DNA from 4 places in the Salinactinospora qingdaonensis genome. Region 1 is predicted to be linked to each of the others. Evidence: predicted binding sites of a transcription regulator. Region 1 holds the regulator's gene; each other region holds the start of a gene.
What was found. The regulator LexA, encoded in region 1, represses DNA repair genes until DNA is damaged. The targets are predictions, from matches to a motif close to TCGAACANNTGTTCGA.
Positions count from the first base shown of each region.

Region 1 (4,181 bases):
GGAAACCACCGGTCGTCGCGGTTGAAGTGCAGGTCATCATGGCGGAGTCAGGCAGGTTTGGCGAGGCGGCGCGCCTGAGCGTGTCGGCTTAGGCCGCCCAGGTGAAACTTCCCACGAGCGCGAGGGGGGTGGGAGGGCAACCTCTGCTGTCCCATGTCGCATGGGTGCCGGCCATCGCGCGGCGCCACACCGATGCGATGCCGCCGGGGCTGAGGTCAGGAGGAGGGCAGTAGCAGCACTTGGCCCGGGTCGATTCTGGTGTCGCTGAGGTCGTTGATCTCGACGAGCTCGTAAACCGTGCTGCGGGGGTCGTGGTTGGGGCGTATTCGCTGCGCGATCTCCCACAACGTGTCACCGTCTTCGACCACGATCGTCGACGATGAGGTGTCGAGCTCATCTGACTCGGTGGAGGCTCCGGCCGCGGAGGTCCCAAGCGCCATGGTCAGCACCACCGTGAGCGCGAAGCCCGCCGTGAGCGCGGTAGCCAGCGCGCTGACGAGCACGAGACGACCGCGACGGGTCAACCGCGGACCGCGGGGAGGGGAAGGAGGCGCGGAGAGATCGGGCAGCCCTTCGACGGAGGGCAGGATTGTGGCGGACGAACCGCCGCTGGGGGTGCTCACGGCTCCTCCCGCCCACTCGGGGACGTCAACGGACCAGTCGTAAACCTCGGTCTCGGGCGCGGAGTGAACCACCCGCAGCACGGAACGCTGGGCGTGTGACGGCGAGCGACGATCCGCCCCAGCGGGATCATGACCGGGGCCTAGGTTTTTTGGGGGCAACGGTGCCTCGGGCACGGCGGCAGCCGCGGACGCAGATCCGACTGTACACACTGTCTTCACCTTTGAACGCGAACCCAATAGAACTGACGTTCGATTACTACCGTATCCTGACGAATTTTTCAGCACCATCTCGAACGTTTGTTTGATATCGCTCTGTTAGGGCACTAACCTTGGACACGCTGTACTTGCGATACACCGACCTCGTCGCGCGCACGACATCGCATCGAGATACCGCTGTCACACCGCCGATGGCGGTGGACGCCTGACACCCCACACCGACCCGCCGAGGAGGCCGGACGTGCCGGAGGAGAACCACGTGACGCAGGAACCTCACACGGGTGGAAAGGCCGTCACCGCACTCCGGCCCACTGCCACTGATATCGGCGCGGGGGGGACCGACGCCGAGCAGACCTCAACGACACAGTCGGACGCCACTCCGAAACTCACGGATCGTCAGCAGAGTGTCCTGAACGTCATCCATCGTTACGTGCAGCAACGTGGCTACCCGCCGTCCATCCGGGAGATCGGTGACGCGGTGGGGCTGTCGAGCCCTTCTAGTGTCGCGCACCAATTGAAGGTGTTGCAACGTAAGGGCTACCTGCACCGCGATCAGAACCGCCCACGTGCGGTGGAAATTCGCATTCCGGGCCAGCCCCCCGTGCGCTCATGGGACGAGTTGCACTTCGATCACGCCGCCGATGCCGAGCGCTCGACCGACGTTCCCGTGCTGGGGCGCATCGCCGCCGGCGGGCCGGTGCTGGCCGAGGAGTCCGTCGAGGACGTCTTCACGCTGCCCAAGCAGCTTGTGGGCGAGGGCCGGCTGTTCATGCTCAACGTGGTCGGCGACTCCATGGTCGAAGCCGCCATCAACGACGGTGACCTGGTCGTTGTCCGTCAACAGCCCGAGGCCAACAACGGCGACATCGTGGCCGCCCTCATCGATGACGAGGCCACGGTCAAGGCGTTCAAACGCGACGGCGACCATGTCTGGCTGCTGCCACGCAACGAGGAGTACCAGCCCATCAGCGGCGACCAGGCGACCATTCTCGGCAAGGTCGTCGCGGTACTGCGCAAGGTGTAACGCCTTCGCTTCAATTCGGCACACTCCCGTGACCTCAGGGCGAATCAGCCCGAGACAGTGGCGCCGCAACGGGTGGCTCCAGCGCGGACTACGGTAGGGGACATGTCGCGCTCTCTGGCCGTAATACGCCGCTGCCTCGTCCTGGCTCTGGGCTGTCTCGCTCTGTTCGTGACCGGCTGCGCGCCACAGGGAGACCCGCCGTCCCAGACCACCTCCCCCGCTCCGGCGCCCGCGGTAACCGAACACGACATCACTTTCACCAGCGGCCCGGACACGCTGCACGGAACCTTCGCCGTTCCCGACAACGCCGACGGCCCGCTTCCCGGCGCGCTGATCATCTCCGGCAGTGGCCCCACCGACCGCGACGGCAACAGCGAGGCCCGCCCCAACGCCGACACCAACGCCAACCTCGCGCGGGTCCTGGCGCAGGCGGGCGTGGCCTCACTGCGCTACGACAAACTCGGCTCCGGCGAAACCGGCCACGCCTCTCGCTCCCCCGACGAGCCGGTCGGCTACGACGTGTTCGAGAGCGAGATGATCCACGCCTACGCCCGCCTCGCCTCCCAACCCGAAATCGACACCTCCCGGCTGCTGGTGGTCGGACACAGCGAGGGCAGCATCTTCGCGCTGCGCTCTACCCACGTCATCGACGAGCACCCGCCCACCGGGCTCATCCTCGTCGCACCGGTCGGCGACCGCTACCTCGACCTCATCGATCGCCAACTGACCGAACGAATCCGCACCGCCGAAAGCCAGGGAGCACTGGACGCCCCCACGGCGACGAAGTGGCTCTCTGACACCCGGTACTCGGTTGCGCGCCTCCGCGCCGGAGAGTCGCTGCCCGAGGACCTTCCTCCGCAGATCGAGCCGCTGTTCAACCCCAGCGTCGCACCGTTCCTGCGCCAGATCGACGCCATGGACCCCGTACGCCTAGCGCAGCAGGTGCCCTCGGAGGTGAACTCTCTCGTGCTGTGGGGAACAGCCGACTCCCAGGTCACCGAATCCGAAGTTGACCGGCTCATGACAGGGTTGTCCAACGCGCGGCGAGTCGATCTCGAAGGCGCCGACCACATCCTGCGCATGTACGACGACTCCCCCGGCGCCGCTGTGCTCGATGAGGACCGTCCCTTCTCCCCCGACGTCGCCCCCGCGGTCAGGCGGTTCCTCAACGAGAGCCTGTGATGTGACCCGGCGCGCGAGAGGCCGGGTCACATCGGCGCTCAAGAGCCGCTGTCGCGCACCGTGGCAACGACCTCGCGGGTCAGCTTCTCCGCCTCAGCGATGGCCTCATCGGGGGGCAGAGTCTCGGTGTAGTAGTAGTTGGTAGCCGAGGTGTAGCAGATCGAGAACACCAGGTTGGATAGCCGTGTGCCCACACACCCAGCCTCGTTTTGCGAGTCATACCAGGTGAGAGCTTCATCTCCCAGGTCATCCAGCGCCGAAGTGTCGAACTGCTCGGATCGCTGCGCTAGATCTTGGGAAGCGGCATCTTGCCCCGAGATCCCGAACTGATCCTCGTAGCGGGAGAGCAGGACGAGGGCGTCGGAGGGGACCCGGCGGCTGTCCTTGGGGGTGCTCCACTGGCACTGGCGCGCCTCCCACGACTGCGGGGCCTGCGGGTCGGTCGAGGCCGTCAGTTTCTCATCGATCACCCGGTCGTGCCGGGGAACCAGTCGGCCCAGGGCCTCGCCCTCGACAACTGAGCACTCCGGCAGCGCGCTGTAGACGTGACCGGAACTGCGTCCGCTCTCGATCAGCAACCCCACGCCCACGACGAAGGCGATCAGGATCACTCCCGCTACAGCAACGGCCACGATCATCACGATCGTGCAACCACGGTTGCTCTTCTTGGGTGCCGAACCAATGGAGGGGGTGGCCGCGGGGATGGGGAAGGCAGCTCCCTGGGAGGCAGGAGGAGGAAATGAGGGGGGCGGGCCACCGGCAGGCGTGTCCCCGGGAGGCGGGGGTGGTTGCCCGGGAGGGTCCGCTGGCGGTCCGGCGGGGGGTGGCTGGGCCATCAGCACCTTTCTCTCGTTGGCATGTGGGGGTGGCTCGCGTCCAACCTAAAAGCGGCCACCGACACCGTGGCCACGGACGAGCCTCACCCTCGACCGAACAGCTCCCCCAGGAGCCGACCCACCTCCACCGAGTGGAAAAGGAGGATGTATCCGGCCGCGGCGAAGAAGACGAGCCCGATCACCAGAAACAGCAGGCAGCAGGTACACCCGTATCCGAACTCGCTGGTGCGGCGAGTGGACCGTGCCTGGGAAGGGGGCATCCAGCGTCCAATCTCACGGCCATGCGACCATGCGGCCGGC
Region 1 covers NZ_BAABDD010000001.1:90,080-94,260, forward strand. Annotated here, with positions in the region: gene ABD848_RS00365 (LysM peptidoglycan-binding domain-containing protein) at 216-623, opposite strand; gene lexA (transcriptional repressor LexA) at 1,081-1,863, shown strand; gene ABD848_RS00375 (alpha/beta hydrolase) at 1,966-3,045, shown strand; gene ABD848_RS00380 (hypothetical protein) at 3,084-3,677, opposite strand; gene ABD848_RS00385 (hypothetical protein) at 3,965-4,141, opposite strand.

Region 2 (4,181 bases), on a different contig from region 1:
GAACTCTCTCAGGGAGTCTATGCTAATGGGACCTTCCTCAAGCTTGTCCAAGATGACCTTACGCAGGTGAGATAGATCGGCTTGAGCTTCAAGATCCAAGGAGAGCTGTCCTGGGAATCGTGGATCATGGAAGACTCCTCCCTGGTGTGGATCGACCTTCCACATGGCCTTCTTCATCACTCGCAAGCCTTCGATATGCTTGGTTCCAAAGACCAGATGCAAGCGACTCTTTTTAGGGAGGATCATCTCAAAAGACGTAACATATTCAAACCCAGCCCGCTTGAGAGATTTTTGATAAGCATCAATCAAAAATTTCTGCTTCTTGTTCGAAGGCTGGTTTTTTACATCACGCCACTCTTGACTGCCAAAGCACCGGTCCCCAACCTCAGCGCGTTCCTCGTCATCGACGAAGCGCCAAAGATGGCTGGCTTCAAACGTGACAAGCACCTCGCCCCCGCGGCGTTGAGCGACGTGACGTGCCGTTTCAAACGGAATGTGGTCTGGCCCACCCCACCCATCGAGAAACGCGAAGAATGGCTCGTCTCTACGTGATTCTTCGGTGAGGTCGGACAACAAGGCGCTGGCGTCAGCGTGCTGGATGGTCACGTTGAGCTTAGGATGCGAACCTCCATGGGGAGCCAGCTTTGCTGCCACCTGACGGCGGAGTTCCTCCACCCGTCTGGCGTCTTCCTCGATCAGCAAGACGTTGAGGTGCTGGTCGCGTCGCAGACGGTGGGCTTGCTTGAGGAAGACGTCGAGGGCGATCACCGGAGAACCTGGTTTTTCCCCCTCATAGACCCCCGGTCCCGCAAAGCCTTCGGCATAGGTGAGGGGAGGGATTCCTCGTGTTCCGGCAAGCTTTGCCAGCCACGTCTCCAGGTAGCTACGCAGCATCGCGTGCTTTGCTTCTGTATGCGGGCTAAGTTTCCACACAGCCTTTTCGGGGACCGCCATACCTAAGCATTATGAACATATGACACCAGGCCAACAATGTCTCATGTGGCCGGAAGAGGCTAAATGGTCACCTTGACAAGCAAGCCTGGGCAGCGTGGGAAGGGCGCTCGTCCCATGTACGGCCGTCGAGTACCCGGCCGCCCGTCTTCGGAGTGCGTCCCCCCCACTGCTTGAAGAAGAACGCGCTGCCCTGCTCGGCGCAGTGGTCGCGGAGACCGCGCACCCAGTCCGGGTGCACCGGCCTATGGTGAGGGCCGCTTTCTCCCCCTGCGATCACCCAGTCGATCCCGGTGAGATCGAGACGCGGCAGCGGTCCAAGCAACGGTTCACAGGAGAGGAACCGCACGGCCGCGGGAACCTCGCGTAGGTGGTCGGCCCGATCGAGGACGTCGGCGGATTCCACTGAGACCCCCATCCAGACGTTAGGGGGCCACACCAACTCAGACGCGAGACGAGCCAAACGGTGCGAGCGCTTGGTGAGGATCTGGTAGGTGTGCTGCGGAGTCTCCGCCATCACCTGGAATACCTGGTGGACGAAGTCTTTGGGGACCTTCGCGTGAAACAGGTCGCTCATCGAGTTCACGAAGACCACACGCGACGACTTCCAACGACGCGGGATATCGAGCGACTCGGGGTGGATCGTGACACCAAAGCCCGGGCCTGACGTGCGAGGATCACCATCGTTTTGGTATTTGCCGGCTCCCATGGCCTTCAGACGTTTGGCCAGAGCCAAGGCATAGCAGTTGTCGCACCCGGAAGCGACCCGGTCGCAACCGGTGGTGGGGTTCCAGGTGGCCTCGGTCCACTCAATCGAGCTTCTGTCAGCCACAGCGAGCCCAACCCTTCATATCGAAAACAACGTCTGACGAGCAGCATCAACCAAAGCTGGAACAACCCAACCACGCTGGCTCCGCCGCTGCCGCCCTAATCAAAAAACCAGCAACCATCGAACAACTGTTCGCAGAATAACAAGAGAAGGCCAGGGTTCGTAAGAGTTTTGGCCAACCGGTTTCAGTTAGGGCGGCGATCCTGGTGGCCGTAACCCTCCCCAGCCGGGGGTTCAGAGGCAGCGTTTCGCCCCAGCGCTGCCCAGTGACCACCACTGACGGGTCATCGCGGCCGGTCAGCATAGTTCGAAGTCGAGCTTGTCGAGGGCAAGGATGAGCCGCTGGGCACCTCTGATGATTCCCTCAGAGGTGGGGGTTGGTGGCTCGGTACGGCCAGGCCGACCTGCTCTTACAGTGACATGCCCGAGGGCCTGAGATCGGGGTGACCTCCGCGTCGCTGAGGATCATGAAGACCGATCTCAACCACCGCCGCCTGGCCGGCGACTGGGTGCGCGGCGTCAACCGGCTGCGCGGCCTGCTCGGGGCGATCTTTCCCGGATTGGAGCGCGCATTCGACTACGCCAAGCGCTCGCCGCTGGTCCTGCTCACCGCCTTCACCACGCCCGAGGAGATCCGCGCCGCCGGTGAGCCGGGACTCATCGCCCACCTGCATGAGCACGGCACCCACCGGCCCGACACCGCCGGGATCGCCGCCGGCGCCCTGGAGGCGGCCCAGGCCCAGGCCATCGTCCTGGCCAGCCAGGACAGCACCGCCGCGCTCATTAAGCGCCTGGCCGCCAAGCTGCTGGAGCTGGACCGTGAGCGCAAAGAGCTGGATAAGACCATCGCCAGCGTGTTCCGGTCCAATCCTCACGCGCAGATCATCGAGTCCCTGCCCGGGATGGGGCCCATCTTGGGCGCGGAGTTCATCGTCGTCACCGGCGGCGACGTGGCTGCCTTCGCCCACTCGGGCAAACTCGCCTCTTATGCCGGGTTGGCCCCGGTGGCCAAGGATTCGGGTCGGGTAAGCGGCAACCTTCGACGCCCGAAGCGCTACAACCGCCGAGTGCGCCGGGTGTTCTCCATGGACGCGTTGTCCTCGATCGCCGCCCACGGCCCGTCGAGAACGTTCTATCAGCGCAAACGTGGCGAGCGGATGCGGCACACGCAGGCGCTGCCGGCGCTGGCACGCAGGCTGGTGGACGTGCTGTGGGCGCTGCTGCGTGATGGCCGGTTCTTCGAGCACAACGCACCGGTCAGGCCAACTACGACTTGACACGGCCATTGAGATTCCCCCCTGTCGTCCATGATCTGGGGGTGGTGTCACCGGGCACCAGAGGCACCACCAGACCGCTGATAGAAGCACGATCCGCCCCTATGGGCAGGATCTTCGTCATGTGGATGCCGGCAGACGGTGCCCAGGCGAGGCCAGGAACAGCGCAGATAGGCAACCCACCATGATGGACACCCCTGACAGGATCGGCGTCTACCTCGGCCTGGACGTCGGCAAAGGCGAACACCACGCCCACGGGCTCACCCCGGCAGGCAAGACCGTGCTGGACAAGCGTCTGCCCAACAGAACCCAAACTCCGTGCAGTGCTGGACACGCTCACCGCCAAACACGGCCACGTGCTGGTCGTGGTCGACCAGCCCGCCTCCATCGGCGCCTTGCCGTTGGCGGTGGCCTGTGACGCCGGATGCCCGGTGGCCTACCTGCCCGCACCTGACCATGCGGCGTGTGGCCGACCTGTATCCCGGCCAGGCCACGACCGATGCCCGTGATGCGGCGGTCATCGCCGACGCGGCCCGGACGATGCCCCACAACCCTGCGCAACCTGGCCAGCGACGACGAGGCGATCGCCGCGTTGAACATGGTGGCCGGCCACGACGAGGACCTGGCCGCCGAGGCCACCCGCACCCGCAACCGGCTGCGCGGCCTGCTCACCCAACTCCACCCCGCCCTGGAGCGCGTCCTCGGCCCCCGCACCGACCACCCGGCCGTGCTCACGCTCCTGGAGCGCTACCCGAGCCCGGAACGCATCCGCCGGGCGGGCCGCTCCCGGCTGGTCGAATCCATTCGTCCCCACGCCCTTGCCGGGTGTCAGCGCGGGGGCGTTCACCGGCCTGCGTAGCGGGCGGTGTTGTCCAGGCGGACGGTGAAGCTGCCCGTTTGCTCGCGGGTAAGTAGGAGCAGCGGTTCGGTGGCGGTCAGGTCGGGGGTGTCGGTGATGCCGCCGACCTTGCGGGTTGTGGTGACGGCTACGAAGTCTCCGTCAGAAGCGAAAGCGTCCAGGTAGGTGGTGTTGCGCTGGCCGCGTTCGCCGTTGAGGAGGCACTTGGCGGCGCCGAGCACACCGAGGGTTAGGCAGCCGCCGAGCAGGAGCACGGTGGTGCCTTGGT
Region 2 covers NZ_BAABDD010000004.1:139,248-143,428, reverse strand. Annotated here, with positions in the region: gene ABD848_RS06085 (three-Cys-motif partner protein TcmP) at 1-954, opposite strand, end outside; gene ABD848_RS06080 (DUF5131 family protein) at 1,022-1,783, opposite strand; partial or broken gene ABD848_RS06075 (transposase) at 2,488-3,057, shown strand; partial or broken gene ABD848_RS06070 (IS110 family transposase) at 3,239-3,871, shown strand; gene ABD848_RS06065 (hypothetical protein) at 3,898-4,181, opposite strand, start outside.
Region 2: the regulator LexA is predicted to act here: its motif matches at 1,901-1,916, upstream of ABD848_RS06080 (DUF5131 family protein).

Region 3 (4,181 bases), on a different contig from region 1:
ACTGGGCAGATCGGCCATAACGGCCGCCGGCATGCCCGTACCAGGCACGCCACCCGATTGCCGACCCAGCCCCGGAGGTCGAGGCTATGCGTGTTCTCATCGTTGGCGCCGGTCTCGCCGGCATGAGCCTCTACCGGCTGCTGCGCCAAGACGGCCACGAGGTGCGGCTGGCCGATCGCGCACCGCGGTTCGACCGGCGCGGCTACGGGATCGTGCTGTGGAGCAACGCTTGGCAGGTTCTCGAACGTGCTGGGGCCGCGGAGAGCGCCGCCGCCGCAGGGGTCGCGGTCCACCACTGGGAGGTGCGTGACGCGGACGGGCGACGGCTCCGCAGCTTCTCCCCGCAGCGCACCTGGGCAGACCCCAGTGTGGGCTCTGCCGCGCGCCGGCCCTTCACCGTCATCCACCGCGCCGATCTCCACGAGGCACTGCGCGAAGGCGTCCCCGCCGAGGCGGTCCGGCTGGACACCACCCTGCGCGACGTCCGACAGGACGCCACCGGGGTCACCGTCACCTGGTCCGATGGCGAGAAGGAACGCGCCGATGTGCTCGTGGGCGCCGACGGGGTGCACTCCCAGGTGCGCGAGATCGTCTTCGGGCGCTCCTCGCGCGATCTGGGCACCGCGGCCTGGGCATTCTGGGTGCCCACCACCGTCGACATGACCGACGGCTTCACCGAGCTTTGGGGCAAGGACGGCAAGGCAGTGCTCATCGGTGGCATCACCGGCCACCGCATGGCCACAGTGGCGGCTCCGTCACCGCCGGGGCTTATCCCCGACAACCCTCTCGGACATCTGCGAGAGATCACCAACGAGTGGGGCCTGTCCGACATCCTGCGCGCCGTCGCGGCCGAAGGCGGCGACGTGTTCTTCGACCGCAATCGCGAAGTGCGGCTCTCGGGCTTCGACGCCGGCAGAGTGGTCCTCGTCGGCGACGCCGCCCACGCGCTCCACCCCATCGTCGGCATGGGCGCCTCGCTGGCCTTGGAGGACGCCTGGGTGCTGGCCGACCAGCTCCGCGGCGGCCTCACCCCCGACGCCTCCCACAGTGAACTCGCCGGTTTCACGCGGCGGCGCCGTGCCCCGATCCGCAGGTTCATGCGCGAGGCCGCGCTCATGCAACGGCTGATCCTCACCGGTAACCCGCTCGTGGGTGCGCTGCGCAACGCGCTCGTGCGCACCCCCATCCTCGAACGGTTCTTCGCCCAGCAAAACGCCACCCTCTCCCGCGATCTCGCCGAGCGGCTGTGAGCCCCGAGGCGCAACGGCCGCGCAGGTCTCGGCGCACGGCCCGCGGGCGGGGCACGACCGGGCGGGGCACGTGCCTGCCGGTGCCATGCGGCACCGCAACCGGCCCTTCCCAAGCGGTGCGCCTCAGGGCGGGCCAGCGTGGACCCGCCCCATGCGCGGCCCTAATGGTGCTGTTTTTCGGGCGGCTGGGTGGGGGTCTTCGTCGACTCGTGCCTCGATCGCTATGTGATCTCGCCAGCCCGCGGGGTGCCCGCTCGCGCCCACCGCCCGCCCTCGCCGCCCCCCGAAAACAGCACCTAATCGGGGCGCAGGCTCGTCATCAGCATCTCGGCGAAATAGCCGCCGATATCGGCGTTGCTCAGCTCGCCGTCGGCGTGGTACCAGGTGCTCAGGTGGTGTACCGCACCGAAGTACTGGTTGACGATGATGTCGGGGGGTATGTCAGTGCGGAAGATTCCCTCGCTCTGTCCCTCTTCGATCATCGCGCGGAAGCGTTCGTGGTAGCGGCGGCGCTCCTTGCGTATGGACGCCTGCCGGTCGGCGGAGAGCATGTGCAGCGAGCGGAAGAAGATCGCCGCGTCGTCGAGGTTCTCCAGCGTGGTTTTGACGACGTCGGCCGCGGCTCCGCGCAGTCGTTCCTGTAGCGTGCCCGGGCCGTCAGCGAACTCGTGGAGCCGGCGGGTCTGCATCGACAGCACCCGCTCGTAGATCGCGAAGAGAAGATCGTCCTTAGACGCATAGTAGTGATACATTGCGCCCTTGGTGACGCCGGCCCGCTCCACCAGTTCTTGGACGGAGGTACGCTCGAAGCCGCGCTCGGCGAACAGTTGTGTCGCCGCCGATAGCAGGCGCCCAGGAACGGAGTTGGCGGAGTGGTCCGCCGTTGGGGACGTGCGTCGTTCTGACGAAACCGCCATATGTCCCTCCCAGAAGTCCGGACGACGGCCCCGTGGCTGGCCGTCGTGACCACCGGGTCCGGGGGGCGAGGGGTGTGCCCCCACGGGCGTCCGTCAGCCCGGACGTCTCCCTGTGCACCCGGCGGCGCGCGGTTGCGCGTTCTCCAGGGTATTCCACATGTCATACCACCTAGTCGGTTAACGGTGTGGTGCCACTTTCACCGCTGGGAGAGGTGGGACCTGTCGCGACACGCCCGAGATGAGGGTCGGTTACTCCTTCTTGTGTGGCGTTGTTCGAGGTCAGGTGAGGTGGCTCGCTTTGTGTGGCCGGGGATGGCGCCAGTGCTCGCCGCCGCGCGCCCTAGGGTGGGGGAACGGTTCGTGCGGCCAATTCCCCGCCTTTTCGAACGGACGTTCGATATACTGGTGTCGTGAGTCTCTACAACGAACGGATCGACGTCAGATCGACCACTGCCGGCCAGCCCGCCCTTTTCGCGTGGCGAGGGCACATGTACCGGGTGCGACGGGTCATCGGCAGGTGGAACTCGCAGTCCGAGGGGGGAGACAACACACCGGATCGCCCGGACTTTTGCCTGGTACGTGTGGCCGCGGAGTCCGATGGCGGACAGGCCAACATCGCCGACCTCACGCTGGACACCGCCACCAACCACTGGATCGTTCGCCGGTTCTGGTGAGTGCCCCGCGCAGGGGCGCCCAACCGTAGGCGCGGCGCGGCGGGCACCGTCGCGCCGCGCGCTCGCCACCCGGCATCGGCTCGTCTCGCGAGGCCGGCAGGTCGGCTCACCCGCTGAACCAGGCCGGCCCCTCCTGCCGGGCGTGCCGAATCCGGCGCATGACGCGCTCGTTCATCGCGGGAAGCTCGTCTGGCTTGAACCAGGCCACCTCCAGTGACTCGTCACTGCCCGGGGTCACCTCGCCGCCGATCGGGCGACACCGGAACGCGATATCGAGAAACTGCACTTCGTCTTGGTTGGCGTAGGTGAAGGGCGGTTCGGTCACCACACTGGCCACCCGCTCGGCGACTACGTGTACGCCGGTCTCCTCGTAAACCTCGCGCACCAGTGCCGCGGCGGGCTGCTCTCCCGGTTCCACGATGCCGCCCGGGGGTGCCCAGTGGCCGTCGTCGGCCCTGCGGTGGAGCAGGATGCGGCTGTCGCCGTCGATGACGACAGCGGTCACTCCGGTCAGCCACAGCAGTTGATGCCCGATGTGTTCGCGCAATCGGAGGATGAACTCTGGGGTGGGCATGCCCCAACCGTAGTCTCCCGCCCCTGGCAGGCCCCTCTCGGAACCGCCGGTTGTGTTCGGTAGCGGTCTCGAAGTACAACGTTGACTCCGGGCCGTCATGGCGGTCCCATGCCCATCCGAGGGGGAGCCACGAGAACGATCCAGCGCGACGGCGAACACGAACTCGACATCAAAAAGTCCCGGTTCATCTGCGCGCTCGCGCGAGTGGAGACCGAGGAGCAGGCCCGCGCGTTCATCGCCGAGCGGCGCAGACGGCACTGGAACGCCACCCATAACTGCACCGCCTACGTCATCGGAGCTGAAGGGCAGATCCAGCGTTCCAGCGACGACGGCGAACCCTCGGGGACGGCCGGTGTCCCCATGCTGGAGGTTCTGCGCCAGCGGGAGCTGACCGACACCGTGGCCGTTGTCACCCGCTACTTCGGCGGCGTGAAACTCGGCGCCGGCGGGCTGATCCGGGCCTACGGCAACGCGGTCTCGGCCGGGATCGGGGCGGTGGGAACGTTGCTGCGGCGCAACCTGCTGGTGGTGTCCGTACTCGTCGACTACACCCACGCCGGGCGGCTGGAGAGCGACCTGCGCGACTCCGGTTACCGGGTGCTGGAGGTGGATTACGGCGCCGACGTGCGCGTCGACCTCGCTCTTGCCGAGACCGAGCTCTCCGACTTCCGGGCGCGGCTGGCCGAGTGGACCGGTGGGGCGGCCCTGTGCGAGGTGAACGGCACGACGACGGTGGAAGTCGAGCCGTAAGGAGCACATCGCTGCG
Region 3 covers NZ_BAABDD010000003.1:86,542-90,722, reverse strand. Annotated here, with positions in the region: gene ABD848_RS04315 (FAD-dependent oxidoreductase) at 87-1,250, shown strand; gene ABD848_RS04310 (TetR/AcrR family transcriptional regulator) at 1,547-2,167, opposite strand; gene ABD848_RS04305 (DUF6504 family protein) at 2,578-2,841, shown strand; gene ABD848_RS04300 (NUDIX hydrolase) at 2,948-3,415, opposite strand; gene ABD848_RS04295 (YigZ family protein) at 3,524-4,165, shown strand.
Region 3: the regulator LexA is predicted to act here: its motif matches at 2,550-2,565, upstream of ABD848_RS04305 (DUF6504 family protein).

Region 4 (4,181 bases), 160 kb from region 1:
CACCCCAGGTGCTCCATCATTTGCTCAACACTAGCGAGCGTGGTTTCGCGCTACGGCGGATTTCCCCGAAACCCCGGGCTTGCGAGCGACGCTGGCCGGCAGTGGCCACCGGCCGGTCGCTGGGGCAGAGAGCCTCGTGTGACGAGAAGCGGTCTCAGTCACGCGGCTTGAGCCCGAACTCGACGGCCAACAACTCGAAACTGCGCCTGCGGGCGTCGGCCACGGGCATGGGGGTGGCGATGACGACCTCGTCGGCGTGAGCTTGCTCAGCAACAGCCCGTACCCGCTGGGCGACCTCGGCGGGTTGGCCGACAAACATGCGGTCAGCCATGGAACGCCGGGTCAATTGATAATGGGAGTCAGAGCGGAACTCGCGGGCCTGAGCCATAGAGGTGGGAGTGCGCCCGTTGGAGCGCACCTTGCTCATCTGCAACGCCCAGAACGCGGCGAAGTCCTCTGCCTCCTCGGCGTCCTCGGTGGCAAACGCGATCACCGAGAAGCTGCTGTAAGGGGTGGACCGCCGTGACGAGGGGCGGAAGTGGTCGCGGTAGCGCCGCAGCATGGGCACGGTGTAGTCGGGGTTGATCTGCTGGGCGAACGAGAACGGTAAGCCGTGGGCGGCAGCGTAGGTCGCGCCGTAGTCGCTGGAACCCAGCATCCACACGTGCGGCGGCGTGACCAACTGCGGCGCGGCTGTCACCTCACAGAAGGGGTGGCCCGCTGGGAACCCGTTGCTGAGGAAAGCGAAGAGCTCCTGGGCCATGTCGGCGAAGTCGACCTTGGCAACGGCTTCGCGGGAGCCGCGCAGCGCGAGTGCCGTCGTGCCGTCAGTTCCCGGAGCGCGACCGAGCCCCAGGTCGATGCGGTGCGGGAACATGGCCTCCAGTGTGTTGAAGACCTCGGCGACCTTCAGCGGAGCGTGATTGGGCAGCATGATCCCACCCGCGCCCACTCTGATGTGGCGGGTGGCCGCCGCTACGCGCCCGATGACTAACTCTGGCGCACTACACGCCAGACCGGCGGAATTGTGGTGCTCGGAGAACCAGAGACGTTCGTAGCCCAACTGCTCGACGAGCACGGCCGAGTCGACGACCTCGTTGAGAGCCTCGTGGGCGCTCAACTCGGGAGGGCTGAGGACATAGTCGAGGACGGAGGCCTTGACCATAGCGGTGACTCCTTTGGGGGATGGGGGCGGGCGGGCGCGCCCGTGGCGTTAACGCCACGGGCGCGCCCGCGATTCCGCGCCACCCCTGCACCCGCGGGAGAGCGAGGCTTCAGGGGTCAGCAGGGGTGCGGGGAGCGCGGCAGCGCCACCCGCGCGACCCGCCACTCGTCGAGGGCAAGATCGTGATACAGCTCGTACACGCCGTAGCTGGAGCCCACTCCCGCCTGCACGCGCCAGCAGCGGCGCCGTGGGGCTCGCTCCTGGCTCTCGGGGGACCATTGGGACCGCAGCGCGACCCAGTGGTCGATGATGCGATGCACGGTGTAAATCCGTCCCTCCCATGTGAAGCGCACCGGGCGCCCCTGTTGCTGACCGACCGTGATGGGCGCACCGTAGCTCCGACTCACCAAGCCTCCCTACCGATGACGCACGCGCTGGGGCTCCGTCAGGATGACCGATGCGCGTGCTGCGCCCGCGGGGAAGAACAGGCGTAATTCGAACACGTGTTCCCATTATAGTCGAACAGGGGCCACCAAGCGATGTCCACCACCGCTGTGCTCGCCCGAATCCACCACGGGAGCAGCCACCGCTCACCGGTTGTCGACGGCCACAGGCGGGGCGGCGGGAAGCGGTCCCGCAGGCAAGGCACGGTAGGAGAAGACCGCCGCGGCTCAAGCGTCTGCTGAAGGGTGCACGCCCCGGCAGGCGTGCGGGCGCTTCCACGCGGCAGCAGCTCGATCAGGTGAATACGGAGAGATACATGCGCGCCATCGTCATCGACGAACCGGGAGAGCCCGAGGTCATGCGGCTCAAGGAGACGGCCGCCCCCACGCCGGGCCAGGGGGAGGTGAGCATCGACATCGAGGCCCGCGGGGTGAACTTCATCGACATCTACCAGCGCTCGGGCGCCTATGCCGTAGCAACCCCCTTCACGCCGGGGGTGGAAGGCGCCGGCACCGTGAGCGCGGTAGGGGCAGCGGTCGACGAGCTTGCTGTGGGCCAGCGCTGCGCGTGGGTGATGCACCCCGGCTCCTACGCCGACCGGGCAGTCGTCCCGGCCAACCGGGTGGCGCCCGTCCCCGACGAAGTGACGTCCGAACAGGCGGCGGCGACCCTGCTTCAAGGGATGACCGCGCAGTACCTAACGCACTCGACCTACCCCATCCAGCCCGGCGACACCGTACTCGTACACGCGGCCGCCGGTGGTACCGGGCTGCTGATCGCGCAACTGGCGAAGCTGCGCGGCGGGCGCGTCATCGGAACCGTCTCCACGCGAGCCAAGGAGGAGCAGGCGCGGGCCGCCGGCGTCGACCACGTCATCCGCTACACCGAGGCCGATGTCGCCGACGCGGTGGCCGACCTGACCGCCGGTGAAGGGGTGGCCGCGGTCTACGACGGAGTCGGGGCCGACACGTTCGAGGCGAGCCTGGCCAGCCTGCGCCCGCGCGGCGTCCTCGCCCTGTTCGGCCAAGCCAGCGGCCCGGTGCCACCGTTGGACCCGCAACGGCTCAACACGGCCGGCTCGGTGTATCTGACCCGGCCCAGCCTAGGGCACTACATCGCCCAACGCAGCGAACTCCTCCAGCGCGCCGCCGACGTCTTCGAACTGGTGGCCGCCGGAGACCTGGAGGTGCGGGTGGGAGGCCGCTACCCCCTGAGCGAGGCCGCTCAGGCCCACACGGATCTGGCCGCCCGCCGGACCACCGGCAAGTTGCTGCTGCTCTGACCAGCAGCGGCGCCGACCGCGTTCGCGCCCGGAGGGGTCGACCCCTCCGGGCGCGAACGCCAAAGCGTGCCGGTGGCGGCCTCACGTCTCCTGGGAGGTTTCGGAGCTCGCGGAGGGGCCGGCCGCGGCTTCGGCTTCGGCCCGAGCGTCGGCCACCGCCTCGGCCGCGCGTTCGGCGGCCTCGTCAGCGGCGGCCATAGCCGACTGCTGCTGGAGAGGGTCGCCGGAGGTGAGCTGCTGTGGCACCTCAGCCTCGTGCGAACCGGTCTCGCTCTCACCGTGACCGTCGGCCTCGGCCGCCGGACGCTGACCCTGCTCCTCCTCACCGGAGAAGGCACGGCTGAGGTTGTGCACTGCCTGGGTCAGCTCCCCGGGAATGACCCAGAACGTGTTGCCCTCGCCGTTGGCCAGGCTGGGCAGGGTCTCCAGGTACTTGTACGCCAGCAGCTTGGAGTCGGCGTTGTTGGCGTGCACGGCCTGGAAGACGCGCTCGACGGCCTTGGCCTCACCGTCGGCACGCAAGATCGCGGCCTGCTGCTCACCCTGGGCCTCCAGGATCGACTGCTGCCGGGCACCTTCGGCGGTGAGGATCTTCGACTGCCGCTCACCTTCGGCGTGCAGAATGACCGCCCGCTTGTCGCGCTCGGCGCGCATCTGCTTCTCCATCGCCTCCTTAATGGTGGGCGGCGGGTCGATCGCCTTGATCTCGACCCGGTTGACCCGGATTCCCCACTTGCCGGTGGCGTCGTCGAGTACCCCGCGCAGCCGCGAGTTGATCTCCTCGCGTGAGGTCAGCGTGCGCTCCAGGTCCATGCCGCCGATGACATTGCGTAGCGTGGTCACGGTGAGCTGGTCGATGGCCTGTAGATAGTCGGCGACCTCATAGGCGGCTGCCTTGGCGTGGGTGATCTGGTAATAGAGGACGGTATCGATGTTGACGACGAGGTTGTCCTCGGTGATCACCGGCTGCGGACGCGAGGAGAACACCTGCTCGCGCAGGTCGAACTTGGTGTTGACGCGGTCGATTCCCGGGATGATGAAGTTCAGGCCCGGGTTGAGGGTACGCAGGTAGCGACCGAACCGCTCGACGTTGTAGGCGCGTGCCTGCGGCACGATCCGCACGGTGGATACGACGGCGACGATCACGATGATCGCGAGGACGAGGAACAGAATCTCCATCCCGAACATCACTTTCCAGCCTTAACGGGTGCGAGGGCGCGGCCCGAATCACGGCTCACGACAGTCACGGCAGCGCCTCTCTGGGATAGACGAGAGCGGTGGCCCCTTCAA
Region 4 covers NZ_BAABDD010000001.1:252,852-257,032, forward strand. Annotated here, with positions in the region: gene ABD848_RS01060 (GNAT family N-acetyltransferase) at 1-20, opposite strand, end outside; gene ABD848_RS01065 (LLM class flavin-dependent oxidoreductase) at 155-1,165, opposite strand; gene ABD848_RS01070 (DUF6504 family protein) at 1,282-1,572, opposite strand; gene ABD848_RS01075 (quinone oxidoreductase family protein) at 1,926-2,891, shown strand; gene ABD848_RS01080 (SPFH domain-containing protein) at 2,973-4,079, opposite strand; gene ABD848_RS01085 (NfeD family protein) at 4,135-4,181, opposite strand, start outside.
Region 4: the regulator LexA is predicted to act here: its motif matches at 1,661-1,676, upstream of ABD848_RS01070 (DUF6504 family protein).